DNA from 3 places in the Microcoleus sp. LAD1_D3 genome. Region 1 is predicted to be linked to each of the others. Evidence: riboswitches for the same ligand, from Rfam matches in the RefSeq annotation. Region 1 holds a riboswitch; each other region holds the start of a gene.
What was found. A riboswitch is a leader RNA that binds a small molecule or an ion and turns the genes downstream of it on or off. The one in region 1 is predicted to bind cobalamin.
Positions count from the first base shown of each region.

Region 2: it holds a riboswitch for cobalamin, as region 1 does, so the genes downstream of both, QUA74_RS14725 (energy-coupling factor ABC transporter permease) here and QUA74_RS07055 (hypothetical protein) in region 1, are expected to answer to the same signal.
Region 3: it holds a riboswitch for cobalamin, as region 1 does, so the genes downstream of both, QUA74_RS22265 (DUF1636 domain-containing protein) here and QUA74_RS07055 (hypothetical protein) in region 1, are expected to answer to the same signal.

Region 1 covers NZ_JAUBSB010000008.1:88,744-99,095, reverse strand. Annotated here, with positions in the region: gene QUA74_RS07085 (XisI protein) at 1-347, shown strand, start outside; gene QUA74_RS07080 (SPFH domain-containing protein) at 609-2,633, shown strand; gene QUA74_RS07075 (M48 family metalloprotease) at 3,064-3,909, shown strand; gene QUA74_RS07070 (DUF1523 family protein) at 4,015-4,401, shown strand; gene QUA74_RS07065 (ABC transporter substrate-binding protein) at 4,684-6,129, shown strand; gene QUA74_RS07060 (Uma2 family endonuclease) at 6,378-6,956, shown strand; cobalamin riboswitch at 6,995-7,139, shown strand; gene QUA74_RS07055 (hypothetical protein) at 7,296-7,736, shown strand; gene QUA74_RS07050 (methyltransferase domain-containing protein) at 7,756-8,622, shown strand; gene QUA74_RS07045 (ABC transporter ATP-binding protein) at 8,860-9,708, shown strand; gene QUA74_RS07040 (diacylglycerol/polyprenol kinase family protein) at 9,867-10,352, opposite strand, start outside.
Region 2 covers NZ_JAUBSB010000022.1:167-10,518, forward strand. Annotated here, with positions in the region: gene QUA74_RS14715 (FAD-dependent oxidoreductase) at 206-1,786, opposite strand; gene QUA74_RS14720 (Uma2 family endonuclease) at 2,029-2,748, opposite strand; cobalamin riboswitch at 2,923-3,069, shown strand; gene QUA74_RS14725 (energy-coupling factor ABC transporter permease) at 3,131-3,850, shown strand; gene QUA74_RS14730 (energy-coupling factor ABC transporter substrate-binding protein) at 3,854-4,186, shown strand; gene cbiQ (cobalt ECF transporter T component CbiQ) at 4,183-4,983, shown strand; gene QUA74_RS14740 (NB-ARC domain-containing protein) at 5,369-6,808, opposite strand; gene QUA74_RS14745 (hypothetical protein) at 7,024-7,527, shown strand; gene QUA74_RS14750 (hypothetical protein) at 7,561-8,091, shown strand; gene QUA74_RS14755 (nucleotidyltransferase domain-containing protein) at 8,372-8,698, shown strand; gene QUA74_RS14760 (HEPN domain-containing protein) at 8,695-9,084, shown strand; gene lpdA (dihydrolipoyl dehydrogenase) at 9,155-10,352, opposite strand, start outside.
Region 3 covers NZ_JAUBSB010000048.1:34,142-44,493, forward strand. Annotated here, with positions in the region: gene QUA74_RS22215 (metalloregulator ArsR/SmtB family transcription factor) at 1-136, opposite strand, end outside; gene QUA74_RS22220 (metallothionein) at 283-450, shown strand; gene QUA74_RS22225 (DUF7219 family protein) at 740-1,000, shown strand; gene QUA74_RS22230 (metal ABC transporter solute-binding protein, Zn/Mn family) at 1,117-2,193, opposite strand; gene QUA74_RS22235 (metal ABC transporter ATP-binding protein) at 2,284-3,003, shown strand; gene QUA74_RS22240 (metal ABC transporter permease) at 3,289-4,128, shown strand; gene QUA74_RS22245 (CADD family putative folate metabolism protein) at 4,334-5,014, opposite strand; gene QUA74_RS22250 (WD40 repeat domain-containing protein) at 5,140-6,246, opposite strand; gene QUA74_RS22255 (GTP-binding protein) at 6,234-7,205, opposite strand; gene cobW (cobalamin biosynthesis protein CobW) at 7,388-8,422, opposite strand; gene QUA74_RS22265 (DUF1636 domain-containing protein) at 8,618-9,028, opposite strand; cobalamin riboswitch at 9,051-9,197, opposite strand; gene clpX (ATP-dependent protease ATP-binding subunit ClpX) at 9,325-10,352, opposite strand, start outside.

The DNA of each region.
Region 1 (10,352 bases):
AACACGCCAGCTACCGCGCTGCCATACCTGACGGATATACTTCCCAAGTTCTCTTTGATGATCAACGAGGAAGCTACTTAGTGTTGGATATTGGTTGGAATGAGGCCAAATACCTTCACGCCACACCAATCCACATCAATTTAATCGGCGATAAAATCTGGATTCAATATGAGGACACCGAAGAAGGAGTAGCAAGTGATTTACTGGCAGCAGGCATTTCTAAAGAAGATATTGTACTCGGTTTTCGCCATCCTAATGTGCGGCAATATACTGAATTTGGAACTGGTTTGAGTGGCAAAGATCAAGGAAATGTTGCTGAATCTGCTGCTGTTATGCCGTCAGCCTAAGTAGAGTACGGAGACGGATGTGCTGGGCGGACGCCGGCGGATTTGAAGCATGATAGGGGGATTATTTTGGGGTAGAGAAACGGCACTGCCGCTTTCTCCGTTACTATTTGGGGGTACGGGTTTCAGCCCCTGCCGGACTAAAGGTATGACTTTTATGAACTAAAGTAATGAATTTAATGAATTGACCTTAAAAGAAACCTGTTGAATAATTGTAGCTAACAACTTTTCAGTACATTTTAGCTTAAAAACAGGTAAAAAACTATGACTAAATCACGTTGGCTTCGCAAGCTTTTACCATTGACAGTATCTTTAGCAACCGCGCTCACTCCTGCTGCTGCGATCGCGCCACCAACTTCTGCTCAAACCAATCCGCCGCCACCCCAATCCCAAGAAGTTCAACCAGCCCAAGAAGCAGGAATTAGCATCCCGATGTGGATCTATCCCGTAGGAGGAATTGTACTAATTTTCATTTTCCTACCTAAGATTGGCTGGATTTTGGGACTGATCGCGATCGGCGAACGAGAAGTGGGAATTGTTACCAAGAAATTTTCTCGCAAAAATTTGCCATCCAGTAGATTGATTGCTCTCGATGGCGAAGCAGGTTTGCAAGCAGATACCCTTCCTCCCGGCTGGCATTTTGGTTATTTTCCCTGGCAATATAGCATTCGCAAAGAGCCTGTTGTTGTCGTTCCTCAAGATGAAATCGGTTTAATTGTTGCTAATGACGGAGCCAGCATTCCTGCCGATCGGATTTTAGGTAAAGTCGTCGATTGCGACAATTTTCAAAATGCCCGGAAGTTTCTCACCAGCAGTGGAGAAAAAGGGCGGCAGCTAGCCATTATCACAACAGGTACTTATCGGATCAATACGGCTTTATTTGAGGTCATTACTTCTGCGAATGCCACTAAAAACGGTATGCAGCCGTCGGACTTGAAAGTATACAAACTTGCTCCAGATCGCGTGGGAATTGCGAACGTGCTAGACGGAACTCCGATTGATGAAGGTGAAATTGCTGGCCCCATAATTCCCGGTCACGACAATTTCCAAAAAGCGCAATCTTTCATCAAGGGTGGCGGGCGCAGAGGGCTGCAAGAACAGGTGATTCTATCGGGTTCTTGGAACCTAAATCCCTGGTTTGTGCAAGTTGAACAAGTAAAAATGACCGAAGTGCCGATCGGCTATGTAGGCGTCGTAATTTCCTATGTGGGGCGATCGCACCAAGATGTAAGCGGTGTAGCTTTTACCCACGGCAATCTCGTCAATAAAGGCGATAAAGGTGTGTGGGTCGAACCGCTTTATCCCGGCAAACATCCGATCAATACAAAAGTGATGAAAGTCGAACTTGTCCCCACTACGGATGTAGTTTTAAACTTCACATCACGGTTCAGTGGAGAACACGGCTACGACTCTAAGTTAAGCGCTCTGAAATTGCTTTCTTTTGACGGATTTACGTTTGAGTTAGAAGTTTTTCAGATCATTCATGTCGGTACTTTGGATGCACCGAGAGTGATTTCGCGGCAAGGTTCGATGCAGAATCTCATTGACCAAGTGCTGCGTCCAATTGTGGGCAATTATTTTCGCAATTCCTCTCAAGAATATACAATACTCGATTTCCTGATCGCCCGCAGCCAGCGCCAAGCAGAGGCGGCAGAACACGTGCGTCAAGCCCTGCGGGCCTACGACGTGCAAGCTGTGGACACGCTGATTGGTTTGATTTCGCCACCACCTGAGTTGATGCAAACATTGACCGATCGCAAAATTGCTCAGGAACAGGAGAAAACTTACGATGTGCAGCGCATCTCACAGTCGCAGCGTCAAGAATTGGTGCGCGCAACTGCGATCGCGGACATTCAAAATCAGGTGGTGGCGGCAGAACAAGGGGTGAAAATTGCCCAACTGAGTGCAACTGCTGCGATCGAACACGCAAGCGGTGAAGCAGAAGGGATTCGGCTGATGGGACAAGCAAAAGCGGATGCTTATCAAGTTGGTGTCAACGCTCTCGGCACCCAGAGTTACACGCTGCTGCAACTGATGCAGGCGATCTCAGATGGCAGCGTTCGCGTTGTTCCCGATGTCGCAGTGAATGGTAACGGCGGTAGTGGGGGTTTGCTTGACGGTTTGATGGGCATGATGATGTGGAATCAAACTAGCAAAAATGGAGAAAATGGAGCAGCATCACCTGTAATTAATGTCAAAAAATCGGATGTTGCTGTTGCGGAACCTCTGGCTAAATCACCAGTAGCAAAAGTGAATTCGGTGAAGTCGCCGGAGTCTCCTAATCATTAGTCTCCTAATCATTCACCAGTTGCTCAGTCTGTGGCTGTTGCAGAAACTGATATTGACTGGAAATTTGGTGAATTTTCTGACGATATTTAAGTAGATTTGTGGATTTTTTAGAGAGGACGATTGTCCTCTCTGAAAGCTCTTAGTCAATAAGGACTCTTTGTCCTTTGACTGCGTAAGTCCTATATTTGCTTTTCTCGATATTGCAAACAATTTTCAAAATATGACTTTTATGAACTCGAAGTTCATGAGTTTTATGAAATAAATTAATGAATTATATGAATTGACTTTTACCGCTTGTTTGATTAGGTTAACACTATTCACTTAAACGTGAGTAAATATCAAATCATGAAACAGACATTAAACAAGCTATTTCTGCGACAAATCCGGTATTTTCGGAGTTAAAAAAGTAGAAAATTTAGGAGTTTCGGAGATGTGGAATCAAATTAAAACAGTTGCTTTGTTAGGTCTGCTGAGCGCTCTGTTAACTACCATTAGCTATGGAGTAATCGGCGGTACAGGTGGTGCGATTATAGGTATTGTCTTGACCGCTGCGATGAATTTCAGTGTTTGGTATTACTCAGATAAAATTGCGCTAGCAACTTACGGTGCTCGACCTGTAACTGCTAGCCGATCGCCGAAAATTTACAGCATGGTGGAAAGACTCTGCCAACGCGCGGGTTTGCCCGTGCCAGCAGTGTACGCGATCGCGACTCCGGCTGCCAATGCTTTTGCGACTGGTCGCGACCCGGAACACGCAGCGATCGCTTTTACTGATGGCATTCTGAATCTGCTGTCAGACGACGAACTCGAAGGGGTGATCGCGCACGAACTCAGCCACATCCAGAACCGCGACACCCTGACGCAAGCAGTAGCAGCTACGGTTGCAGGTGCGATTTCGCTGTTAGCGCAGATGGCTAGCAATGCTATGTGGTTTGGAGTGGGAGGAGGCGATCGCAGCGATCGCAATCCTTTCGGGTTGATTTTAACTGTCATCTTGGCTCCTATTGCTGCTACAGCAATTCAGTTAGCAATTTCGCGCACGCGGGAATTTTCTGCCGATACAAGTGCAGCAAAATTAACTGGAAACCCGCGCGCTTTAGCTAATGCTTTGCAACGCTTAGAAACCAGCGCACGACAAATACCCATTCAAACCAATCCCGCTTTTGCACCGCTGTTAATTGTCAATTTTTCGGGTAGAGATTGGTATAGAAGTCTATTTTCTACTCACCCTTCCACACAGGCGCGAATTAAAAATTTGTTGAAGTTAGAACAATAATTGCCAAATTTTGAAGGGGACGGTCGGGAGAATATCATCGACTGACATCACAAATTAAAGCTTGTCATGCAATCAAATCCCATTTTGAATTTATGAGGGCATTTTATGAACCGAAACAATTCTTTTCAACGCAGTAACACTAGAGCCAATTTTCTGTCTAATTTGTTTTTTCACAACTCATTGTTAATGTGGGTTGTTGTCTGCAACCTTCCTGTGGCAGTGTTAAACTACACCAACGTGCAAGAACAAGAGGTTCAATTGATTGATTTGGAAAGTCGGCGATCCGGCGAGTCCAGCGAACTCCGGTTAATTCACACCAACTCCGGCGTGTTTAAGAATTCAGACACGTTTTGGTGGTTCAAATTCAACAGTTCCGACGTTCAAAGCAAGCTCATTCAAGCAAAACAATCTGGTAAAAAAGTGCGGATCAAAACTGTTGGTACCCGCATCCCTTTGTTTTCCCACTATCCGAATATATTGGAAATTCATTGAACTGTTTGGATTGTCGCGTAAAACTCATTTTCAACCCGACATACTAACTACTGACTGTTTCAGAAATTGAGGTTCAGATTGTCCCGCCTCTAAATTTTACAGCTAACACGCGATGAAACTATTGTGGGGTGGGCATCCTGACCGCCTAAAAATACAATTATGACTTTTATGAACTTAATTAGTGAATTTAATGAGTTGACTTTAACAGAATTTTCTTGAATACTGATTGTAGTTAACAGCCTTTGTGTAGAATTTGTAGAAATTTTATAAGGATAAAAAATCATGTCCCAAGATAACAACATAAAAAGTCCGCCGCCCATCTTTTTTATTGTTGCTCTCGGCTTAATTGCATTTGGCGCGTACAAGTTCCTTCCCGGTTTATTCGCATCCAAAAGTTCAGATATATCTACTTCTACTTCTACATTTACATCGGGTGCGAGTCCATCGGGTGCGAGTCCATCGGGAACGAGCGCATCGGGAGCGATCGCCAATCGTATCAGTTTAGGAAATCAGATATTGCTGACCTCCTACGCAACACCTGACAAACAAGCAGGAGTTAAAGCTTTTGCTGAGGGAAATTACCAAGCTGCCGCCCAATATTTTCAGAAATCGCTGCTACAAAATCGCAACGACCCGGAAACCATTATCTATTTGAATAATGCCCGTTCCCGCAATGGTTCTTCCTTGAAAATTGCTGTCAGCGTCCCCATTGGTAGCAACCCCAATGTTGCCCAAGAAATCCTTCGAGGTGTTGCCCAAGCTCAGGATGAAATAAATACTAGCGGTGGCATCAATGGCGCACAACTGCAAGTAGAAATTGTCAACGATGACAACAGTCAAGAGGTTGTCAGAGAAGTTGCAAGGACATTGACAAAAGATCCGAGTATACTAGGAGTAATTGGACACAATGCTAGCAACGCATCTCTCGAAGCTGCTCCGATCTATCAGCAAGAAAAACTGGTAATGGTGACACCGACGAGCTTTGCCAATAATCTATCAGGATTTGGCAGTTACATCTTTCGGACAGTCCCCAATATTAGCGTCATGGCTGCTCCCCTCGCAGAATATGCAGTCAAAACAGCAGGCAAAACTAATATTGCTATTTGTTACGACTCCCAAGCACCGGATAATATATCATTTAAAGATGAATTTGTGGCATCTCTTACTGCTGCTGGAGGCAAATTAGTTCCCACTGTTTGCGACTTTTCAATACCCTCTTTTAATCCCAACATTGCGATCGCCGCTGCTGTCAGCAAAGGAGCAGAAGCATTGATGCTAGCACCCCACATCGATCGCATTGACCGTGCTATTTCTCTGGCACGCATCAATCAAGGCAAATTGCCACTCTACGGCAGCACAACAATGTACACCTTTCAAAGTTTAAAAGATGGGCAAAAGGACGTTGACGGGCTTGTTTTGCCTGTTCCCTGGCATCCTGAAACTAATCCCGGTAGCACTTTTCCAGAAAATGCCAGCCGCCGTTGGGGAGGAGTAGTAAATTGGCGAACCGCAACAAGTTTTGATGCGACTCAAGCTGTCATCGCAGGCTTGCGGCAAAGCAATACGCGGGAAGGGTTGCAACAAGCACTCAGAAATGCGAGTTTTGCGACACCGGGAGCAAGTGAAGAAGTAAGGTTTTTGCCCACGGGCGATCGGGCTGGTAAGCCGATTTTAGTGCAAGTTAAACAAGGAGGAAGCACTGGCTATAACTTTGTCCCGCTGCGGTAAGTTTGTTAAGTGCGATCGCGCGGGCGGGCTCTTCGGCCCAACCCCTACTCCCCACAAGAAAATTCAATCTTTGTGGAACAGGCATCTTGCCTCTTCTTGATGCCAAACTCACGCCCCACCAGAAAATTCCCTCTTTGTGGAACAGGCATCTTGCCTGTTTCTTAGCATGATTAAAATCTACTTTTCTGTTGAATCAGCCAAATTTTTAAGATAAAATGAAATGAGTAGATTAAAGGAGAGCGTTGTGTATGATCGCGCAAGTTGAAACCAAAACCTACACCGCTGAGGAATATCTAGAATTGGAAATCAATTCTCAGGATCGGCATGAATTTATCAATGGGGAGATTGTTCTGATGGCTGGCGGCACACCGGATCACAATGAAATTACGAGCATCTTAAATGCTATTTTGAGGGTGAGTCTTAAGGGTAAACCTTACAGTATTTTTGCATCGGATCAGCGGCTTTGGGTTCCGCAGCTTAATAATTATACTTACCCGGATGTGATGGTGGTAGCGCGCCCGATCGAGCTGCAATCTGGACGGACGGATACAATTACCAATCCGCTGCTAATTGCTGAGGTGCTGTCTAAAGGTACTAAAGCTTATGACCGCGATGAAAAGTTTGCTGCCTATCGCAGTATTCCTAGTTTTCAGGAGTATTTATTAATCGACCAATATCGGCTACAGGTCGAGCAATATTCTAAAACTGATGCGAATAAGTGGATTTTTTCGGAATATAGCTGTATGGGCGATCGGCTGAGTTTAACCTCTGTTGCTGTGGAAATTTCGCTGGCCGATTTGTATGAAAATATTGACTTTGGTGAATAGGCGGACGGTTTTTTGTCAAATGTTCCAAATAGTGGTAATATCCCCGTATATCGATCGGCTCTGATGGAGAACAGCCATCAGACGTAAGGGGGAAAGTTCGGTGCGAATCCGGCGCTGTCCCGCAACTGTAATGAGATCATTGCATCTCTGAGTCAGGATGCCCGCCGATTTGTTTACCTGTTGTTTTTCATCTGCGAGGTATGGATGATGGTGAGTTTATTATTTTTTTTATTATTGGATTGGGGTTTTTTAACCGCAGATATAAGCAGATGAACACAGATGAACGCTGATGTAATTGGATCTGTGTTCTGAAGCGTATAATATTTTAATGGAAAAGAAATGCGAATTGAAGATAGTGTTTGGCAGGGTAGTTTTGGCTACTGGCAAAACTTGTTTATTCACCAGAATATTTTGCCGATCGGACATACTGCTTGGAATGGTTTTTTGCATCAAGGACGAGGCTTGGTTGCTTGCAAAATCAATACTCCCATTAACGGTTCTGTGAATTGGAGCGTAGATACTATCAAGTACGATCTGCAATTTATTTCCGACTTGGAGGCAACCGTTTATTTGCAGCAACTAGAAATAGAGGAAAATACTGTTTCAAATCTGCTGCAAATCATTGATAGCTACGAACCCAAGGCAGCCATTATATTTTTGTCGATCGCCAACGGTCACATTGATATCAATTTGTTGCAAAGGTTGGCAATTTCTCCTGTTGAGTGCTATGAACAGGTATGCAAGCGCTGGGAAGAATTTCAACTCTGCCCTAAATCCTAAAACTTACTAAATTTTCCGAATGCCGCAGCCAAAATCCATCGAAATTTCCAAGGTAACTCGCTACCAAAATGCAGCGCTTAATTACTATTTGGGCCTGACAGATTCGCCCTACCTTCACTACGGCTATTGGGAAACCCTACCTGTGCCCGCTGACGAACTAACGATCGCACGATTGCGCCTCGCTCAGCAAGCTTATACTGTAAAACTGTTGGATGCGATCCCCAAAGGCACTCATACGATACTCGATGTGGGCTGCGGGATTGGCGGAAATGCGGCTTATTTGCTCGATCGAGGTTTTGCAGTCGAAGGGCTCGCACCCGATCCGTTCCAACAACAGCGCTTTCTTAAGTGTACGGGCGATCGGGCAATCTTCCACCTCACGAGGTTTGAAGACTTCAAAGCAACCCATTGCTACGATCTTATTCTCTTTAGCGAAAGTAGCCAGTATATGTCGGCTGTTGATATTGCTAACGGTGCCGCCAAAATCCTCAATCAGGGCGGTTACGTTTTGCTGGCTGATATGCTGCGATCTGATGCTAATTATAAAGAGGGAATGTTCTCTAATTGTCATGTTGTTACGGAACTTCATGCAGCATTAAACCAGGCTGGATTCACTTTAGTAAAAACTGAGGATATTTCCGCCCATATTTTGCCAACAATCGATTTGTATGTGGATACTTTCCGCCGATATGGACTAAATACAATGATCTATGTTGCAGATTTGATTGCAATCACTGTTCCCCCCGTCCACAAATTCCTGCGCTGGATATTTCGTCGCTGGTTCAAAAAGCTCGTGGTTGAAGGATTGGAGGCAAGTCAACTTTTTGAGCAACATCTCTGTTATGAAATGCAACTTTGGCAGTTGTCAAAATCTGATCGAGGCTGACACAAATATAGCAATTCTAAATCATTTGTGAATTTCTTACTCCCTCCCCTTGATAAGGGGAGGGTTGGGGTGGGGTAAAAAGTTTACGACTCCTGCAAGGATTGCTATAGAATGGAAATCGGTAATCGGTAATTGGTAATCATTCATCGGTAATCGGTAATTGGAGGCATAGCCTCCGGGTATTTATTCCCAGGCAGAGCCTGGGAACAAAGCTATACAAAATAAAAAATAACGAATATGTCTGAATGGATTCTTGAATTCGCTGGCACTTCCTACTCCTATCCCTGCGGTTCGCGAGTGGCAATTCAGGGTTTAAATCTCAAAGTTCCCGCTGGGAAACGGTGCGGGCTGATCGGTCAAAATGGCTGTGGGAAAACAACATTTTTTCTGTTAGCAAATGGCTTATATCAACCGCAACAGGGAATCATTAGCTGGCAAGGTAAACCTTTTCGCTACGATCGCAAATCTTTGATGCAACTGCGCCAACAAATCGGACTCGTCTTTCAAAATCCAGAACATCAATTAGTAGCTTCGACGGTAGAAGAAGATATTTCCTATGGATTGTACAATTTAGGCTTAAGAGAATCCGAAATTGCTCAACAGGTGCAGCAGGCGATCGAGCAATTCGATCTAAGCGAACTCGCCCGCGAACCAATTCACAATCTCAGTTTGGGCCAGAAAAAGCGGGTTTCCATCGCCGATATCATGGTTCTGGAGCCCAAACTACTGCTGTTAGATGAACCTACCGCCTATCTCGATCCGCGTCACACCCGACAACTGATCGGTTTACTTCAACAAATTCACAGCGCCGGAACCACCATCCTTTTAGCAAGTCATGACCTCGATTTCATCTACCGCTGGGCTGATTGGGTGTTTGTAATGGATCGAGGACAACTGATTTTAGAAGGAACACCGGAAACCGTTTTTGCTCAGCGGGATGTCTTGGAACAATTGCAGCTTGGCGTACCACTGGCGATCGAGCTTATGGAGCAAATAAGGGCGATGTTTCCAACAGACGATCGCTCAAATATCCCCGCTTTCGAGCAATGGCAACAACAAATTTTACAAGCACGTCGGCTGCTTTAACGAGACTTAGACAATTGATAATTGGCGTTGCTGATTCACGGTATGAATTACCTTTTACGCTTGAAGTTACAAAACTCACCCGACTTGGTTTATAGCAATTGCGAAATTTTGAATTCATACCTCTATCCAGCAACGCGGCCCGTGGGGGGAAGTTCAGATTACACATTACCAATTATCAAAAATTGATTTAGGAAAAAGGCGATCGCCCCACTGCCGATGGGCACAGTCAGATTGTCAATTCCCAGCTTGGAAACCGACTCCAAAGTAGCAGCAGCCAAAGCTACAACAGCAGACACAGCCCAAGTTTGCCAAATATTGCCTTGAACCGTCAGCAAAATCAAACTGCTAACAGCAAAACTCACCAAATACATCGTTGCAGAACCTTCCCAACTCTTCTGAATTCCCCCAACTCGATAAATATGTTTGCCGTATTTCTGGCCGATGACAGCAGCCAATCCGTCGCCCCAAGTCATGACTAAAATGCCCAAAGCAGCGTACTCCTGATGCTGTAGCGGCCAAAACCAAGCTACGAGAACGCTGATACTAACAGCATAGAAAAAAGTCCCCAAACTCTTCCGGTTGATACTGTTAAGACTGGGCAAAATCGGAACTTGGTAAGAAATTAGGGCGATCGCACCTGCTAA
Region 2 (10,352 bases), on a different contig from region 1:
AGAGGACACCGCAGTGCCGTTTCCCTACCCGGATTAATTGTAGGGAAACGGCACTGCGCCGTCTCGAAAGCTGTGGGTAATATTAATTCCCAGGCTACCGGATTTGATACTAATACCAATTTCAATCATTTCTGGGTAAAAACTTTTTTGTAGGGTTTCGTTCCACTGGCAAAACCTACTATTACATTGTTTATTGAAATTGATATTACGCAATAGCATCCGAACTGGCAAGAGTCTCGAATTGCGCCAATAGCATGGCATCACCATTATTTGGAGTTCCAAAAATTTTAGGTAACTGACCTGTTTCAGCGAGAACTTGTCTCACTTCTCGGTTAGATACATCGGCTAGATTTTTGTTATTTAGAATGGCATTAACCGCAGCGATACCCACACCTTGACCAACTGCGGCGTTGAATTCAACAATTCTGCCGACAGAACAGGCAAACCCTTCAAATCCAGAACAGGGACTGACCACTGCCAGGTTAGGAACGTTTTTAATTAATGCGTGACGGATGCCAACATTAAAGATAGGGTGTTTAAAACTCAGACTTTTAAACCATCCTAGACGAGTTGCTTTATCGCGAATACCCTGGATGCCTCCCCGTACATCAAAATGATAGCTAAATGTTGCCAGCGCTTCATTAGCAGGTACGCCACCTAACAGCATTTGTGCGCCCGTTAAAGGTTCTACCACTCCTGTCACATTGCCAGCGTGTCTGATATAAAGTTCTGATGCGTAAGTAACAGAAGTAGCCCCCAAACTCTTCAGCCAAGTTGTAACAAATAACATCTCTCTTTGCATATTAGCCGTGGGTTTGCTCCCGCTTCTGGCTAATGCTTCTGCTTCGCTGGCGGTGACGGCAAATAAAAGCGCATTCCACGAAAGTCTGTCATTTGGAAGTACGGCTATATTTCCCTCATCTAAAATTACGCCCGTTTCAGAAAAAGATAGTTTTCTTCCTCTAAAGGAGTGGTAAGCTACAGACAGAGCCGGCGAGCGAACATCGATGTAATCGTTACCCGCCCACAGAGTTTTGAGATTGCCTTTAGTGTCCCTCATTTCCCGCCGGAGTTCTTCGGCTAGTTGGGTATCCTTGTCGGCCGCGTACAGCAAAAATTTTTGACTCTCTGAATCGGCCAGGTTTGTGAAGCGTTTTAGATAAATGTAATCGAGTTCTTTCAGTGCTCTTGCACTGAGTCCTTGGGTTTCAAAAACGAGGGTGACTGGAAGTTCAGAGTTAGGCAGACCAAATGTTTCAAATCCCTTCAGCTTTCTCACACCGGCAGCTTGAGCTAATTCGGCATTGACCGTGGCATCAATAAATTGCTTGCCGGCATAAACTACGCCTTGAGAGGTGGTTATACTGGCAATTTTTTGACCTTCTTTAGTGACTGATTTAATTTCTACTTTGCTGAGGATATCTGCCCCAGCTTTTATCAGCATTTCTTTCAGCGCTGCACTGGCTTTGCCGGGGTCAAGTGCAATTGCCTTAACGCCGGATTTTTGTAAGAATTCTTTATAGATTGTCGCCGGTGAACCAAAGGTATCTAACTTTAAAGATTGTTGAAGTTCTTCACTAATCTGACTTCTATCTAAATAAGCAAGACCGCCTCTTACCAAATGTCCGCCAATTCCTTCTTGCAAGCTTCCTTTAGACATCAGTAGAATTCGCGGATAACGCTTTGTGCGGCGAAGATATTCTCTGGAGGCAGAGATAACAGCTAGAACTCCTGGAACTTCATCACCAAAACAGATGACATCGTAAGAACGCAGATCCATGACCATTATTTAATAACCTCTCCTGATTTTCATTTTTTCGAGCTGGAACTCAATGTTTGCCGTCCAATTGTCTGTTTTTCCCAAATCTAGCTCGATCTTTCCTGATTTTTGCGATAAATATTCACATATTTCTGGACGCAGCAACCGGGTTTTTTCCAGAAAATCCTCCCTTGAGGACGATCGATCTCGGTTGAAAAACCCGGTTTCTGAGCGTCTAGAGTCGGTCAGTCTGGTACTCTTGATTGCCATCAGCCCAGATTATCAGGATCTATCCCCAACTCCCGCAATCGCTGAGCTAGTCGATCGGAACGTTGGGCCAATCGATCGGCGCGCTGTGATTCCTGTTGGGCGAGTTGCGCTGATTCTTTCACCTTTTCTTCAGGAGTCAGATAACGTTTTCCATCGGCATCATACCAATACAACCACTCCCTTGTCACCCCAGAATAATTTCCCTTTTCACAACCAATCCCCAAACCAATCTCTGGCATCCAAACTGGATGTCCGGGCTGTAATTCGTACTTCCCATTGACTAACTTATGTACTTCTAAACGGGGTTTACGGCGGCGGCGGGAAGAATAAATGACGTAATAAAGTACGCCTAAAGCTTGATATTCCTCCAACTTTGCGGTGTATTCTTTTCGATAATTTGGGGAAACTACTTCCAGCACAAAAGTTGGCAGAACATTTTCATCCCACAGCACGTAACTGGGACGCAATTCTTCATCATAAAACCTTTCTACACCTAAACTCAAGAAAGCATCGGGCACAATGGCAGGTTTGTCGGGGTGATAATAGATACCCATATCTATGCCAAAAAACCAGTCCATGCGTTCTGCCCAAAGTATGAGCAATATTGCTTTTAGCAATCCTGGTATTAATTCTTGCAGTTCGTTATCCACAGGCGTTTCATCAGAGTCGGGTAGTTCATCGGCTGAGGGCCAGTGCCTCGGAAATTTGTAATCTAACATGGCTGCTTTCCTCAAAACTCACTAACATTATACCTTTGATTTGTTTGACAATAGTATTTATTGAACGAACCGCGAAGACGCGAAGGAAGATAAGAGAAGATGAGAGGTAATTTTGACTTAGTTAATCTGAAGTAATTTTTGTAAAAGATTTGCTGAGACTTACGCGATCGACTAAACTATGTCTAACCAGTCGGTTCTAATGGGGAGCAGCCGTTAGAGGAAACGGGGAAAGTTCGGTGCAAGTCCGGCGCTGTCCCGCAACTGTAATGAGAGTTTTGTCGCTTTCTGAGTCAGGATGCCCGCCGATGTGTTAGTTTACATAGTCTCATCTGCGAGGTTCAGTGTGAAGGCCAAAAATCGGAAATTGGTCAGCTTGGGATTGATGGCTGGCTTGAGTTGTTATATTGTCCTGGGATCGGCAACGCCCGCCGCAGCTATGCACATTTCGGAAGGTTTTTTGCCGGTGCAATGGGCTGCATTTTGGTGGATGGTGGCGTTGCCTTTTTTTGCAGTAGGTTTGCGCTCAATTACTCGCATTACAAAAGAACACCCGGAACTTAAACTATTGCTAGCTTTAGCCGGTGCGTTTACTTTTGTGCTTTCTGCTTTAAAAATTCCCTCGGTAACGGGGAGTTGTTCTCACCCAACGGGTACCGGTTTGGGTGCGATTTTATTCGGCCCTTCGGTGATGGCGGTACTGGGGGCTTTAGTTTTGTTGTTTCAAACGTTACTGTTAGCGCATGGCGGCTTGACAACGCTGGGAGCGAATATGTTTTCGATGGCGATTGTTGGCCCTTTCGCTGCGTATTTTATCTATCAATTGCTGTTGCGAACTGGTAGCCAGCGGGCAGCAATTTTTTGTGCGGCGGCTTTGGCAGATTTGCTGACTTATGTGACGACTTCGATTCAATTAGCGTTAGCTTTTCCGGCAGCAAGTGGCGGTTTTATGGCTTCGTTTCTCAAGTTTGCTGGCATCTTTGCTATCACTCAATTACCCCTAGCCATCAGTGAGGGATTGCTGACTCTATTGGTCTGGAATTGGCTGCATTCTTACGGGAAGCAGGAGTTAGAAACTTTGAAATTATTGAGGCAGGAGTCATAAGCCGTGAATCAAAAACCTACAAAAAATCACCAATCTACTTCGCGGGAAAATTGGCTGTTGGCTGGCGCTGTGATTGTTCTGGCAGCGTTTCCTCTCGTTTTTGTGCGGGGTGAATACGGCGGTTCAGATGACGAAGCTAAGAAAGCAATTACGGAAATTCAACCGGGTTATAAACCTTGGTTTAATCATTTGTTTGAACCCGCTAGCAGCGAAATTTCAAGTCTATTGTTTGCGTCTCAAGCGGCGATGGGGGCTGGCGTAGTTGGGTACGTCATTGGGTTGTATAAAGGCCGATCGCAATCTCGGCAGCAATCGGATCGTAAATCGTCGGAATGAACCATCAGATTGATAGTCTGGCTTATACAAATCGCTTGCGGGGGTTGCCGCCATCTCACAAGTTATCCTTTGCGATCGCCCTTTTAATTCTGTCTCTAGTTTCTGGGGCGATCGTCCAATTGTCGATCGCCCTTTGGTTAGCAGTCTGGATCGTCGTCTATGCGGGTATTCCGGGGAAACTGTATTTGCGGTTGCTGTCGCTACCGTTGATGTTTTTGCTGACAAGTTTGCCTGCTTTGGCGATGGGTGCGGTTGAGTTAAGTCACATCCAGGAAATTCAGTGGGATATTTGGCAAGGTTGGGGGATTAGCATCGGCACTTTTTATCTGTATGTGAGCCGCACTGGAATATATCAAGTGAGCTTGCTATTGGCCCGCGCCTTCGCATCCACAAGCTGTATGTATTTCATCCTCTTGACGGTTCCATTTACAGAAATCTTGCAGATTCTCAGACAATTACGCTGTCCAGAGTTAGTCACAGAACTGCTATTACTAATGTATCGGTTTATTTTTAACTTATTGGCGATCGCCGATGAACTTTGGATTGCTCAAAACTCGCGTTGTGGCTATCGCACTTGGAAGCGAGGAATGCACAGTTTAGGCATTTTAATCGGGCAATTGCTTCAGCGAACTTTGGAAAACTACCGTCAAGTATCGCTGAGTTTAGCGTCGCGCGGCTTTAATGGAGAACTGCGCGTTTGGAATTCTTACCCTTACAAACCTTCGCGAAGATATACATTGGAAGCTGTGTTTGGCTGTACGGTTTTAACTTTGTTAAGCGCGGTATTTCAACGCTAAATTTATTGTTAGTCCTGGACAATGGGAACCGAGAAACAGTTTTTTTTACCGAATGTGCTAGCTGTACCACGTCTTTTCATAAAAAAAACCCCGGTTTCTTTGGTCGGAGTGGGTAAGTCCTGCATTATATTCACGATTAGCGACGGTGGCGGTGGTTAATATCAACGAGACTTACGCATCACAAGCAAAGAAACCGGGTTTTTACTGAATCTGCGGGTTGTAACCAAGTATTCTCGCCCAAAACCCGGTTTCTGACTACCTGCGCGTCCAGGGCTATTGTTGATAATTCTCGTATTCTCGTTAGTTTAGCGGGCCGGATTTGAATCAGGGCGATCGCACATTTCCAAGTTCCCGATAATTCACTTGACGACAATATAATTTTTTATTACTCACAGTTGGGGCGGGGATAGTTAGTTTTGACATACTCTTTTAGTACGGGTGCAAGGGTAAAAAATGTGCGATCGCCTTCCGGGATTTTTTCAACAAATGAACGCCGTCCCAAGGATTGCATCACTTTCAAAAATTGCGATCGAGACAATTGCAGATTCTCTGGCACTTTTGAGATGGAAACTGGCGCGGTTTCACTCGCTAGCCATGACATTACCTGTTTTTCTGACTCGGATAAGCGATTAAATGGCTTATCCAGTAATAATTCTAAATCACCTAAAAATAGTTTATCCTCAGACAAAAATTCAGATATGCTGCCGTTAAATAAATCTTGAATCATTGTCGCAACTATTTTTAACCACAAGGGATTGCCTCTGTATTGTTCAATTAGTTCTGACCATTCTTGATGTTCAGCTAAACCTTTTTCTCTGATAATTTCCCCCGCTGCCGCACCTAAACCATTGAGTTGTAATGAGCGAATTGGCTGATTTTCGCCTTCTAATGCGGCGATTTCTCTGGGTTTTTCCGAACCTATCAGGATTAAGCAACTGTTGTGAGATAATTCTCCTACCTGTCTGAAGAGTGTGCCGTAATCTTCATATCCAGGTTTGTAATTACCAGCGAGTTGTCCGCTGCTATTTACCATTTGTACGTCATCGAGTATCAGCAGACAGCGGTATTTTTGCAAGTAGTTCAGTAGGGGCAATCCCCCCGTGGTTGCCCCATTCTCTGGGACAACCACGCCGTCGGCATTTGGGGCGGGTACGGGGGCACCGCCCCTACAGAAGAATTGAATTATATTTGTTTGAAGTATGGACAGGGATGGAGATGTGGCGAGACTTCGCCAGATGACGAAATCAAATTCATCTTTGATTTGTTGGACAAGTTGTGCGGCGAGTGCGGTTTTGCCAATGCCGACTATGCCTAGTATGGCGATGAGGCGGGTGTTTTCGTGGAGAATCCACTGTTTGAGGGTGGTGAGTTCGGATGTGCGATCATATAAAATGCTAGACTTAGGCATTTCAGCTAAGAATTGACGCACTTTGGGTTCAGTGTTGCCTTTGTTTAGAACTTCTTCCTCAATTGGTGAGTTGGGTACTTTTGGGGAATGTGAATTATTTTCACAGACGTTGACGTTACCAATGTGTACAAAATCTTTATAGAAGTTCCCGAAACTTGAGAATTTTATTCGCTCGAATGTGACTCTAAAATTTGATTTATTGACTTCTTCGCCTAATACTTCTGATAGTAGCTGCCATAGTTCAGAAGCAATATCTTTAATGTGACCTTCACTACAGTGAGATTCATCTGCTATTTTTGAGTATTTCTGGCCTTGCAAAGTTCCCCGCAGTATCACCTCTTGCAGATTGTCTAAGTGTTTTCCCGTATTGATAAAAACTAGGTCGTCGGCAAGTTTTAAGACTTCTTGAACGTCCATAGGTCGGGTTAATGCTGGGGTTTTGCCTATTATATCCTACTCGATCCGACTTTTTCCGACCCGATCGAGTTTGTCCAGCTTTTTCTGGCGTGGGTAAATGGCAAATGATATAAAAGTGCTTACTTTATCCGACTTTTTCCGACTGGACAAGACTGAGATTTTAGAGTCACAATCATATTTAAGAGGCACTATTATAGCTTTCCCATAGGAAAAAAATGACTACACAAGCATTATCCCTCCCCCAAGCAAACTTAGAAATGGTTCTCTGGCAAGTAGATGCCGATTCAATGAGTAGTAGCGATTTGTATGTCTGGTTAAATGATCTCGGCTTGCCCCACGAAGTCACCATCAGATTGCACGAGTTGGCTACCTACACGAAAAAATCTGGTAACAAAGTTTTGGCTGTAGGGAAAATTATTCTGCTCAAAATTATCGAGTTTGTCAAAGCACATCCTAATTTAGCTACGGGCATTGCTCTAGGAGTTGCTGTGGGACTATTGGTACGTTCAGTACCAGTTATCGGCCCAGTGTTAGCGCCATTGGCAGCAGTGCTAGGTATAACTGTTGGTGCGATCGCTGGACATAGACTAGATCAAGGCTACCGTCAAGTAGATGGGATAGTTGGAGTAGCACAAGACATTATTGAACTCGCCAAATTGTTTTTTCAACTACTGATTGATGTTTTCAATGCAGTTTTTATCAACGTTATCACTGCTTAAATAAGAAAATTTGAAACAATCAGGAGGCTTAATATGTCAGAAAATAAAACAACTCAGGAGCAAATCCTTAAAGCGATCGAGCAATTGGAAAAAAATCCAGATGATAAACTCGGAATTTTAGCTGATATTGGGATTGGTGTGGTAGGTGCTGGTGCTGCTGCGGGTGCTGTTGCGGCTTTCGGCGGTACATCCATATTATTTGGGCTAATAGCGGTTGCACCCCCAGTAGGATTGGTTGTTGGCGCTGCTGCATTAGGTGCAGCAGCTCTCGTTGGAGCAAAGAGGATCATCTTTGATGGCAATTTCAACGAAGGGAAAAAAGCAGAAATGCTCCAACAGTTAAAAGAACAGCTAAGAGAGGTTGAAGCAAAAGAAAGAGCATCTAAGGTTAGAGACAGTGACAAGACAAAATTTATCGTTTCCTTGAAAGAACCAGTTAGGCTTAATCTAATTACCCCTCAAAGGGATCAGGATTTAATGAGGGCTGTCGAAAGTGGTCAAATACCTATCACAGAGGCAATTAAGATGGTTCAGGCTATAGTTGAAGCAGCTAAACCCCAGTAGTCTTTTAAATCCATGAGCTGAAAATGCTAGACACAGGCTATGTTGCTCAGGTATTTCTGAGAATTGACTTAGCTGCTGAAAGAGCGATCGCCCTTCTATTATTGAGGTGTGATCGCTATTTTTTTGAGTATCACTAATTCTTTTTCTCCAACACCATAGGTAATTTTTACCGCTTTGACAACCATTAATAAGACAAGCTATAGTGAGTCGCCGCAAATCGGAGTGGGATATTTGGTATAACGAAAGAATCCCGATCGCCCTCCAATCATTTATCACAAATATGAGCATTAACGATAAACTTAAGAACCTACTGATGCAATTACGATCGCACTTCGAGCAACTCTACGGCGATCGCCTCACGCAAATGGTGCTCTATGGTTCCCAAGCGCGAGGGGACGCAGATCCCGACTCAGATATAGATGTTTTAGTAGTTCTGAAAGCGCCTGTTCAAGCGGGCGAAGAAATTGATAGAACTCTTCAGATTGTAGCAGATTTGTCGCTCCAAAATGATGAAGTGATTAGCTGCCAGTTTATGAATGAAGAAAAATTCACTAATTATCAAAGCCCTTTGCTCAGAAATATCCGTAAAGAGGGAATTTTAATATGACATCGGCTCAATTAAACTTACTAGCAAAAGCCCGTCAAAGCCTTTCAGCGGCTAAGTTAATATTAGATGGCGAATACCCGGATTATGCAGCCTCTCGCGCCTACTACACTATGTTTTATATCGCCGAAGCATTTTTAGAAGGTGAAGGACTATCTTTTTCTAAACATTCCGCAGTAATTAGTGCCTTTGGCCGAGAATTTGCTCGTACAGGAAGAGTTCCTGTTAAGTTTCACCAATACCTCATCAGAGCTCAGGAATTGCGAAATGCTGGAGATTACGGCGAACTTGATGCCGTTACGAGCGATCAAGCCGCAGAATCGATAGCCCAAGCTGAAGAATTTCTAGAATTAGCTGAAAATGCAATCGGCACTCTACCACCGCCCTAAAACAGTATACCGAAATCCCCGACTTGTTGAATAAGTCGGGGATATAAAACAAGAAAACAGGCCCTACTAATTAATGACTACCCGCTCCAGCCGCCCGTTTGAAAGCCTCATCCAACACTTCCGAAAGCGTCGGGTGAGTGTGCACTCGGAATGCTAAATTGTTAACAGAATCGCGCTGGGCGATCGCATTTGCCGCCTCCTGAATCAAATCCGCAGCGTGCAAACCGAAAATGTGAACTCCCAACAACTCCCCAGTATCTTTCCGGTAAATCACCTTAGCCATACCGTCGGTTTCACCCTCCGCAATAGCCTTAGAATTTCCCTTAAAATAACTCTTGACAGAACCGACCTCAAACCCTTCAGTTTTTCCTAACTCCTTCGCCGCAGGTTCAGTCATCCCCACATAGCTAATTTCCGGATGAGTAAACGCCGCCGCCGGGATACTCAAATAGTCAACTTCGCGGGCACGACCACAAATATTTTCTACTGCGGCAATTCCCTGAGCAGACGCAGAATGCGCTAACATCATCTTGCCATTAACATCGCCGATCGCCCACAAATTTTGCACCGGTTCTCCCGCCGCCAAAACCTGCATTTTATCATTCACTGGGATATAACCGCGCATCGTTTCCACGCCAACAGTTTCTAATCCCAAATTCTTGCTCACAGGAACTCGGCCAGTTGCTACCAAACAAGCGTCAACTTCCAAAACTTCCACAACTTCCTTAGTTTTGAAATCAGCTAATTCAATAATTACTGGCGAACCGGGAATAATCTTCTTAGCCAACAACCCAACTTTTGTTTCAATATCGCGGGGTGCAATTAACACTCGTTCTGCTAACTTAGCAATATCCGGGTCAAAAGTCGGCATCAATTGATCTAGAGCTTCAATCATCGTAATTTCACAGCCCAGTGCGGTGTAAATATCGGAAAACTCCAAACCGATGTAACCGCTACCAATAATTGCAATCCATTTCGGTAGCGATTCCAACCTGACAGCATCGTCGCTGGTAAATACTGTTTTGCCGTCAATTTCTATCCCAGGGGGGACGAAAGGAATGGAACCGGGGGCGAGAATAATATCCTTGGCAGTAATCGTTTTCTCGCCTTTATCGGTTTCGATCGTAATTTTTTGAGAATCGGCGATTTTGCCCCAACCTTCGATCGTATCGACATTCAAACGTTTGAGGCTGTTGGTTAAGTCGCCGCGAAGTTTGCTAACAATAGTGTTAGCGTGATTTGCGATCGCCCCGCGATCGAAATCCACA
Region 3 (10,352 bases), on a different contig from region 1:
TTGCGGTGTTGAGAACTTGTGTTTGGATGTCGCCGGCCCGCGAACTGTCAACTCGGTGCGGGCGATCGCACGTTGGTGTATCGTTTTCTTGGTGAGTCTGACTTATCGCTCCGTTAACAGCAGAGTTTGGTGACATCTTTTCCAGGCTTGTTTTAATTCTCATTTTCATTTTAGTGCGATCGACAAACCTTTTGTTACAAAACTTTTACATTCCCTTGACTTATATCTGAATATGTGTTCAGATATAAGTATAGACAAACAACCCCACCAGGAGAATGTAAAATGACTACTGCCACCCAAACAAAATGCGCCTGTCCTTCATGCTCGTGTGTTGTCAGCCTCAGTTCCCCCATAGAAAAAGACGGCAAACAATACTGTTCCAGTGCTTGCGCTGACGGCCACCCCAACGGCCAAGGCTGCGGCCACACCGGCTGCGAGTGCCACAAGTAAATATTCGCCTTCACAAAAGGTTAATCAACCACTTTAAAATCTATCTAAAGGGAGATGCGAACAGCGCATTTCCCAATTTTTTTGCTTTTAGGTTAAAGAAAAGTTAAGATAAAGCTAACTTAAGGTTAAGATTGCATTAATAGACTAAATACAGAGCGAAAAAGCACAACTGCTACTTACGCAATACAATAGAAGCAAGTTAGGGGCGCGATACTGAGTACAAATAGTGCTATTAACAGCAGAGACCGAACCAAAAGTTGAATACCAAAAGTTTAATTAGGAGGGGGCAATGAAAGAGCGGGAAGATTTTTTACATCCTCGCAATCGCTACTACGGTGATTTCACGCCAGAAAACTTGGCGTTTAATGCCAACTTGCAGGAGTTTGCTCAAAAAATCACTTATATTTGCTCGCTGGAAACTGGGGGAAAAATTAGCGCTGAGAAAGCCTATAAAGATATTAAAGCGCTTTGGAAAGACTTAAAATCCTCTAAGAAGCAATTGGGAATTGGCCAAAAACCCCCCAGTACCGAGGAGCAAAATTCACCTTAAAGTCATCGCAGCAAATGCAGCGTTTACAATCGAAAACCCCTGCGATTGCGAGTGCTGCATTTTGCTTCGTACCCAGCAAATGTAAGGTGCTTGGTAGTAGGCGAACTTTAGACAGTCTATGGTTTAGGAGTTGGTGCAGTTTCTCCTGCAAAGGCAGTACAATTACCGCCGAGGCCAGAAATAATCGCGCAAGTATTAGTTTTCAGCATTCCCTGATAGGTATCAGCACCAGTGCCGGGGCCACCCAACTCGTCGCTGTAAAGTTCCTTGTCGGAAATTTTGACATTTGCCTCCCTCGCCACAGTCTCCATCAACTTCGGATTAGTTGTAGTTTCGGCAAAAATTGTCGGCACTCCTGCGGTCTTAATTTGTGAGGACAATTCGGCAATTCTTGCTGCAGTGGGCTGTTCCTCTGTTGTCACACCCTGCAAAGCTCCAGCATTCTCCAAACCGTAAGCATCGGCATAGTAACTCAGAGCATCGTGAGTTGTTACTAACTTGCGTTTTTCTGGTGGAATAGTCGCAATTTGAGCTTTTATCCAAGTATCTATTTTTTGCAACTCATCTGTTAAGCTTGCTGCATTTTTTGTAAAAAGTTGAGCATTGGCCGGAGAAACTTTGATCAATTCATCCCGAATTGTTTCTACCATACGGATGCCATTTTGAGGGTTATGCCAAACGTGAGGGTCAGGGACTTTTTCGCCTTCTGCATGGGGTTGGTTTTCCGCTTTCTCTTCACCATGTTCGTGCTCGTGTTCGCCTATCAGCGGTTTGGGAACTGCGAGTTCGTGTACGGCGATTTTGGGCGCGGAATTACTGCTGGATTGAATTAACTTAATGATGCTGGGTTCGTGGTTGTAGCCGCCGTATAAAATCAAATTGCCCGTTTCAATCGCTTTGCGGTCTTCCGGCTTGGTTTGGTAGGCGTGGGGGTCGTCTCCCGGCTTGATCAGACAGGTGGTGTCGATCGAACTTTGAGCAATTTCTTTAGTTATGTCGCAGATAACGCCAGTCGTGGCCACGACTTTTGGCAAGTTGGCGGCCCGACTGGCTGGAGTTTGAGTTGCGGCGGGACTCTCTGGCGCCCGATTGCTGGCGTTCTGTCCTCCACTGCACGCAACCACTCCGCAGCCTATTGCCAAAACAGCCGTACCCCACAATCTGCGGGTTTTTCCAGCCAAGTTGTTTAACATTTTCACCTTTGGAACGATAATCGTTATTGCTTTTTCGAGTTATCCTATTCTAGTAGCTACGAACAAGAATCGTTCTCAAAATCTCTAATTATGCTAGAAGTGCAAGACTTGGCTGTCAATTATCGCGGAATTTCCGCCCTCAACAGCGTGAATTTCCATTTAGAATCGGGGCAATTAACTGGCGTGTTCGGCCCCAACGGCGCGGGGAAAAGCACGATGGTGAAAGCGATGCTGGGATTGATACCCACCTGTCGGGGCTTGGTGAAATATCAGGGGCGACTGCTGAAGGAACAGTTGTCGCGGGTGGCTTATGTGCCGCAGCGATCGCAAATTGACTGGGATTATCCGATTACGGTGTGGAATGCGGTAATGATGGCGCGAACCGTTCAGACTGGTTGGTTTCGCAGTCCCTCGAAGCAGTCCCAAGAATTGGTCAAAGCTGCTTTGCTGCGGGTAGGAATGTGGGATTTGCGCGATCGGCAAATTGGCGAACTGTCTGGGGGACAGCAGCAGCGAATTTTTTTAGCAAGGTCGATCGCCCAACAAGCCGATTTATTCTTCTTCGACGAACCTTTTAATGCGATCGACAAAGCAACCGAAGAAATTATTTTCGATATTTTTGCCGAACTAAAAGCAGAAAATAAAACCTTGCTAGTAATCAGCCACGATTTAGGCGAAACTTTAAAACAGTACGACAATTTATTATTGCTAAATAAGCAGTTAATTGCAACTGGTACCTGCCGGGAAGTGCTCACAGCAGCCAATATTCAAAAAGCCTATGGATACGATTTAAGTTTAGTTTCGGCGTAAGCAAAAAAAGATTTATCTTTAAAATTGATAGTGGCACGGGCCTCCCGCCTGTGCAATTGATAGTGGCACGGGCCTCCCGCCTGTGCAATTGATAGTGGCCCGGGCCTCCCACCTGTGCAATTGATTAGACCTCTTGCAAAAATAATTAGGACGGGCTCTCCGGCCCATCCCACAAGAAAAAATAACTCTTGTGGGATAGACATCTTGCCCGTCCCATCAATTGATGAAAAGGATTTTTGCAGAGATCTATTGTAGTTGAAAAAATCCTATTATTGACGTAATTCAATGTTAAACCTACTAATTGAGCCACTACAATTCGAGTTCATGCGAAATGCGATCGCTGTGGGCGTTTTGCTAGGAATTCTCTGCGCCGTTGTTGGCTCCTACTTAATTGTACAGCAAATGGGAATGATGGTTGACATGATTGCCCATTCAGTATTAGCAGGATTGCCGGTGGCTTTTTCTTTAGGTTTCAATATTTCTATCGGCGCGTTTATATCGGGAATTATCAGCGCCGTAATTATGGCGTGGATTCAATCGCAATCACGCCTAAAGATTGATGCAGTTATGGCATTAATTTTATCTACATTTTTAGCAATTAGCGTGACGTTGATTAGCTTGTTGCGAACCACAAAATTAGACTTAGACGGTTTTTTATTCGGGAATATCTTGTCAGTTGCACCTGCTGACGTGCAGCAGACTTTTGTCATAACTTTGATTATTTTGGCGACCGTTAAAATGTTTTATAAAGAACTGCTATTTTATACTTTTGACCCGCAGGGAGCGCAAGCGTGCGGTTTGCCTGTAAACTGGATTTATTTGGGGATGATTTCGGCGATTACGCTGACGATTGTTGCGAGTTTGCAAACTGTGGGGGCGCTGTTAGTAATTTCGCTGTTAATCGGGCCGGGAATAACGGCGTATTTGTTGGTAAAAGAGCTACATTTTATGATGGGATTAGGAGCCATTATTGGGATTATAGCTAGCGTGATTGGTATGTATCTCAGCTATTATTTAAATGTGCCATCGGGTGCGGCAATTGTATTAGTTATTTTTGGGTTATTTTTAGGGGCTTTGCTGTTGAGTCCCACTCAAGGAATTTTGACAAGAAAGAGAGGAGAATGAGTACCGGGATTGTTGGTGAGGGTGGGCGGGTTTTGTTCTGAGATGGTTGGCGATCGCCCCAATCACTAGGCTAACGCGCCCTACAAATTATGCGTTTTTTAGAGTTAAGCTAATCAGCATTTAAATTGCATCTAAAAAAATAATTAGACTCTTGTGGGGTGGGCTTCTAGCCCGCCCCATATAGGCAATTTAAATGCAGTACAGCTTACTTAGCTTGACAATAAGCTTCGTAAACGCCGTCAAGCAGTAAGTTGATAGCAAAAGTTGCTTTCTCGGTGGCTAACAGCGCTTCCTGTTTTGCTTCTTCAGTTTGGCAAAGTTCTAACAGCGCTTCGCGGGTAGCTTCCGAGTGGAACTCGTCGGCTTTTTCGTGGACTTTAAAGAAAGACAAAGCAGCCTCGGAATCGATGCCGTAAAATTCCTTCAAACCAGCGATTTTGGTTGTAGAAACTTCGGGGATTTGCGCTTCGTAAGCGTAAAGGGCTGCTAAACCTTTGACGGGGGATTCGCTGCGGGCCAAGTCTTTGAGAAGGCGGACGGATTCGGTGGTTTTTTCTAAGTGTTCGCGATCGAGAACTGCGTTTCTGTCTAAACCCAAACCTTCGGCAAAGCGCAGCCACAGTTCGGGGTGATTAGCAGCGCCTCTCTCTTCTTCTATCAGGTTTTCGAGGAGCATTTGACGAATTTTGATGTCGTCACAGGCGGCGTGCGTAGCGCTGACGTAGGTGGGGAAGTTGTGGACTTGCAGGTAGTATTCTTGTGCGTACTCTTGCAGCATTGCGAGGTCGAGTTTACCTTCGTTCCACATTTGGTAGAACGGGTGTTTCAGCAGGTGGTTTTGGTCTAGAATATTGTTGAGTTGTTCGAGAAATTGCTGTTGGGTCATAATTTTCGATCGCCTTTGAGGATAGTTCAGCCACTAAAATGGTATTGTAATCTAGCATTTTGTCAAGACCAAGTTTTCAATTTTTATGTTTTAGTCAAACTGGTGCGATCGCCCGTTATGCGAACTTAGCGCCGCCCGAACCCTTTGCCGCGCATAGACTTTGACCAAACCAGCAATTCGCCACCACTACCGCCGGCCACGAGAAACTGGCCATCGGGATGCCATGCGAGACAGGAAACACCCCCCTCTGCACCTTCTAGAATTTGCAGCAATTGTTCTGCTTCGTACCACAAACAAACTTGACCGTCTGCGGATGCGGAAGCTAATAAAAATGTGCTAGGTTGAAAGGCGATCGCATTTACCACTTTTTCATGCACTTCCAACGCCCAACCTTCCCAACCGACACTTTCATCAGCGTCTCTTTCCCAGACAGAAATGCCTTGAGAACTCGAAGCAGCTAACAAAGGTGCACCCAAAGAATTAGTTTTACCCGACCAAGCTAACTGCCGAACTTTCCCCGGAAAACCCTGCATTACCCAGGGTTCAAAATTGCCCCATTCATTAACAATGAGAGTATTGTCCATATTGCCACAAGCTAAATATTCCCCTTGTGGCGACCAAGCAATTGCACCGGTTGCAGAGGGTACTGATAAAATTTCCGGGTCTTCGTCCCAGTCTTCGCCATGCCAAACTTTGACACCTTTATAGCCGCTAACTGCCAGATATTGAACCATCGGATGCCATGCTAAATCTAAGATAGATGATGAGTCGAAATTCAGCGTTACTTCAACAACATTATCCTCAACATTCCATACTTGAACGTAGCGACCCATACTGAAAGCTAACTGATTGCAGTTGGGACTCCAAGCTAACTTATCAACCCAGACGCGCTGGTTATCCAAATCAGCAATCAATTCCCCAGAATTAACGCGCCAAATTCGCACTTTTCCATCTTGTCCGCCAGCAGCTAGGAATTGACTGTCGCGGGAAAAAGACAAGCAATCGGCTGATTTACCCGTGGCACTTTGTAGCGTTTGCAAGGACAATTCATTAACTGCCGCTACTTTCGCCAGCTTCACTTCGCCCGCAGCGGAACAGACTGCTAAAGTTGTGCCATCCGGCGACCAAGTAACAGCAGTTACGTAGTCAGACAGCATTTCTTTAGCGTGAAATTGCAGGGTTAGTTCGCGGCTGCCGCTCTTTTTTTTTCCCGTTTCTTTTAAACTAGACACCGACGGAAACCCTCTTTCAATTGATTTTCGTTTAAGTCGCGACCGATGAATACAAGCTCGTTTTTTGGAGTTTCTGTAGCTTTCCAAGGTCGATCCGGTCTGCCATCGAACAGCATATGCACTCCTTGAAAAACAAATCTGTTGTTTTCTCCGGCCATATTCAAAATGCCTTTGCTCCGAAAGATATTCGTGCCTTGAGTTCGCAACAATTCGCCGATCCAATCGCTAAATTTGTTGCCATCAATAGCACCGGATTCGACTATTGCTACGGAAGTTACTGTTTCGTCGTGTTCGTGAGTGTGTTCGCCCAAAAAGTCTGGTTCTATTTCTAATGCCCGGTTTAAATCAAATGCTTTGACGCCTAACAAAGCATCCATTTGTAATTCAGCATTGTGAGTACGGTGAATTTTTGCCATTGCATTCATGGCGCGAATTCGCTTTTCTAATTCTGCCAATTCTTCCTCACTCACTAAATCAGTTTTGTTGAGCAAAACTACATCAGCGAATGCAATTTGTTCTTGAGCTTCGTCTGCGTCCCAGTGCTGCCAGATGTGCTTGGCATCAACTACCGTGACAACTGCATCTAGCAGTAATGTGTCCCGCATATCTTCGTCTACAAAAAATGTCTGAATTACGGGTGCAGGGTCGGCTAAACCTGTGGTTTCGATGACTATGTGGTCAAATTTGTCTCGCCGCTTCATTAAGTTGCCGATAATCCGAATTAAATCGCCTCGGACTGTACAGCAAATGCAGCCGTTGTTCATCTCGAAAATTTCTTCATCGGCATCAATTATCAGTTGGTTGTCGATGCCTACTTCGCCGAATTCGTTGACGATGACTGCAACTTTTTTGCCGTGTTCCTCTGTTAAAATACGGTTCAGCAGCGTAGTTTTGCCTGCACCTAGATAGCCCGTGAGAACGGTAACAGGAACTGATTCGATCGCCCCAGCACTCACCATACTTGACCTCGATTAGTGTACAATGATAACCATTATCGTTATTCTACACCAGACTTGCTGCCAGTGGTCACAATATTAAATAATGTTAATAAATTGTTCGTGAGAGCTTGTAGGGGCGAGTTTTACCAATAAAATTTGCTGCAATTCACAATATCGATAAACCCGTCCCTGTCCGATGACACTTAATTGTTAATCATAGCTGCAATTCGATCGCGCTCTAACTCTCGACCGATCAGCACTAATTTGGTTTGGCGGAGTTCCGAAGGTTGCCAAGGGCGATCGTAAAAATATTCTATCCGCGAACCCACACCTTGCAACACCATCCTCATCGGTTTCTTGGGAACCGCCACAAACCCTTTAATCCGATAGATTTCCTCCTGCAGCATCAAGGATTGCAGTTTTTTCACCAATGCTTCAGGTTCAAATTCGCGATCGGCAATAAAGTAAGTTGAGTTAATATCATCATCATGTTCATGTTCCTCCTCAGTGTCGTGGTGACTCGGACGAGACTCCAAATCATCCTCAACGGCCGCATTAAATCCCATTAGCACATCGGGGTTAATTTCGCCCCCTTTGCAGGGCACAATTTTCACACTCGGACGCAACTCTTGCTGCAACCAGCTTTGGACTTTCTGGTGAGTTTCCGCATCTACGCGATCGACCTTCGTTAAAAGTACCATATCGGCACAGGCTAACTGATCTTCAAACAATTCCTCGATCGGAGTTTCGTGATCTAAACTATCATCAGCCTGTCGCTGTGCCATCAAAGCATCCATATCACCGACAAAAGTACCGCTAGCAATAGCTTCGCAATCGACAACAGCAACAACACCATCCACTGTAGCACCAGTGCGAATTTCCGGCCAGCGAAAAGCTTGAATCAAAGGTTTAGGAAGTGCGAGGCCCGAAGTCTCAATTAAAATACAATCAATTTGTTCTCTGCGCTTCAACAATTCCTGCATAGTCGGCAAGAATTCCTCTTGAACAGTGCAGCAAAGACAACCATTTGTTAATTCAACAATATTGCTGCTGACATTTTCTTCTTCGTCGCAAACTTGGCAATCGCGCAGCAGTTCTCCGTCAATTCCAATTTCGCCAAATTCGTTCACCAGAACAGCAATGCGGCGACCTTCATTATTTTGCAATAAGTGGCGAATTAAGGTAGTTTTGCCACTACCGAGAAAACCAGTGATGACAGTAACAGGAATTTTGTGCATTGATAATTTTGTGCTTATTGGGTGATGGGATATCTCGTTCCCAGGCTCTGCCTGGGAATGCTAATCTAGAGGCTCTGCCTCGCTGGAATAAAGGAGCGCTTTTAATACGAGGCAGAGCCTCTGGGTATGCGTCACCTGGCAGAGCCTGGGAACTAGAAGGAAAGGAAAAAAATAAAATCCTTACTACAAACCTATCTAATTTGGTAGTGGTGGAATCTTTGCTAAAACGCCTTTTTTCAGAGCTTGAGGACGCTCAGACCAAGGCAACAAACCGTCCGATTTAGCATAGTATTGACCCGCGCATTCGAGTACAGCCTCGATACTTTCCGACTCATTTGCAGGTAAATCGCCAAACAGATAAGTGTACTTTCCAACAGCAGCAAAAGACACCGCACAAGAGTGACTGCAAGCACTCATGCACTCAACCTCTTGAATCTCAAACTTATCAGAAAACTCCCAATCTTTAGCGAGTTGCGACAAATTTTCCATGAATTGTTGACCGCCGCTTTTACCTTCGCGCTTGCCGTTTTTCCAAACACTAGCGCAAGCAGTGCAAACAAATAGACTGTGCTTTGTGCGTACAGCCGCATTAATTCCATCCATCATCCGTACCTCGCAGATGCGTTCAAAAGTGAGTTAGATATCGGCGGGCATTCTGACTTGAGAAACCACAAGGGTTTCATTACAGTTGCGGGACAGCGCCGGACTTGCACCGAACTTTCCCCGTTTCCTCTAACGGCTGCTCCCCGCTAGAACCGATCGCGAAATCACATCATACCGCACTTGCCGCCAATCGATTTTAGATTTTAGATTTTAGATTGGAGAAAGCCACCCCAGGGATAAATCTGGGGGCTTGTCTAGTAGTTTGTAGGGTGCGCCACAAGCACCCTACAGATTACAAATTATGCAGTTTCGTGCTGTTTGTGCCAAGCGGGATGCCACAGCAATTCCGCAGTCGATCGCTTCTCGACCATTTCAGGAGTAATCATACAGTTAGCCACATCCTTGCGAGAAGGCAACTCGTACATGACATCGAGCATTAACTCTTCTAAAATGCTGCGGAGAGCTCTGGCGCCAGTTTTGCGACGATAGGCTTCCTGGGCTATCGCCCGTAGCGCTTCCGGCTGGAATTCCAACTCCACGCTGTCCATCTTCAACAGCTTTTGATACTGCTTCACCAGCGCATTTCGGGGCTCGGTCAATATCTGCATCAAAGCTGCTTCATCCAGCGGCGAAATCACCGTCACCACCGGTATCCGCCCCACAAACTCAGGAATCAAACCAAACTTGACTAAATCGTCGGGCTGTACCTGCTGCAAAATATCAGCGGCCCGCTTATCCTTCGCCGGCAAAGTTGAGTTGCTGTCGCTTTCTGTTGGCTGAATAAAGCCCAAGGATTTTTTACCCAAACGCTGTTCAACTATTTTTTCCAAACCGACAAAAGCACCGCCACAAATAAATAGAATTTTGCTAGTGTCAACTTGAATAAAATCTTGGTAAGGATGTTTGCGACCGCCTTGCGGGGGAACATTAACCACTGTTCCTTCCAACATTTTTAGCAGCGCTTGCTGCACTCCTTCTCCCGATACATCCCTGGTGATCGAAGTGTTTTCGCTTTTGCGAGCAATCTTGTCAATTTCATCAATATAAATAATGCCCCGCTGCGCCGATTCAACATCAAAATCGGACATTTGCAACAGCCGCAGCAAGATATTTTCTACATCGTCGCCGACATATCCAGCTTCTGTCAGTGTCGTCGCATCGGCTACCGCAAACGGAACTTCGAGCATTTGCGCCAAACTTTGCGCTAACAAAGTTTTGCCACAACCTGTCGGCCCAACTAGCAGGATGTTGGATTTTTGCAATTCTACATCGCTGTCAGGGGAAGACTTGTCGTTATCTTTAGCTTGGTCAACGCTCAAGCGCTTGT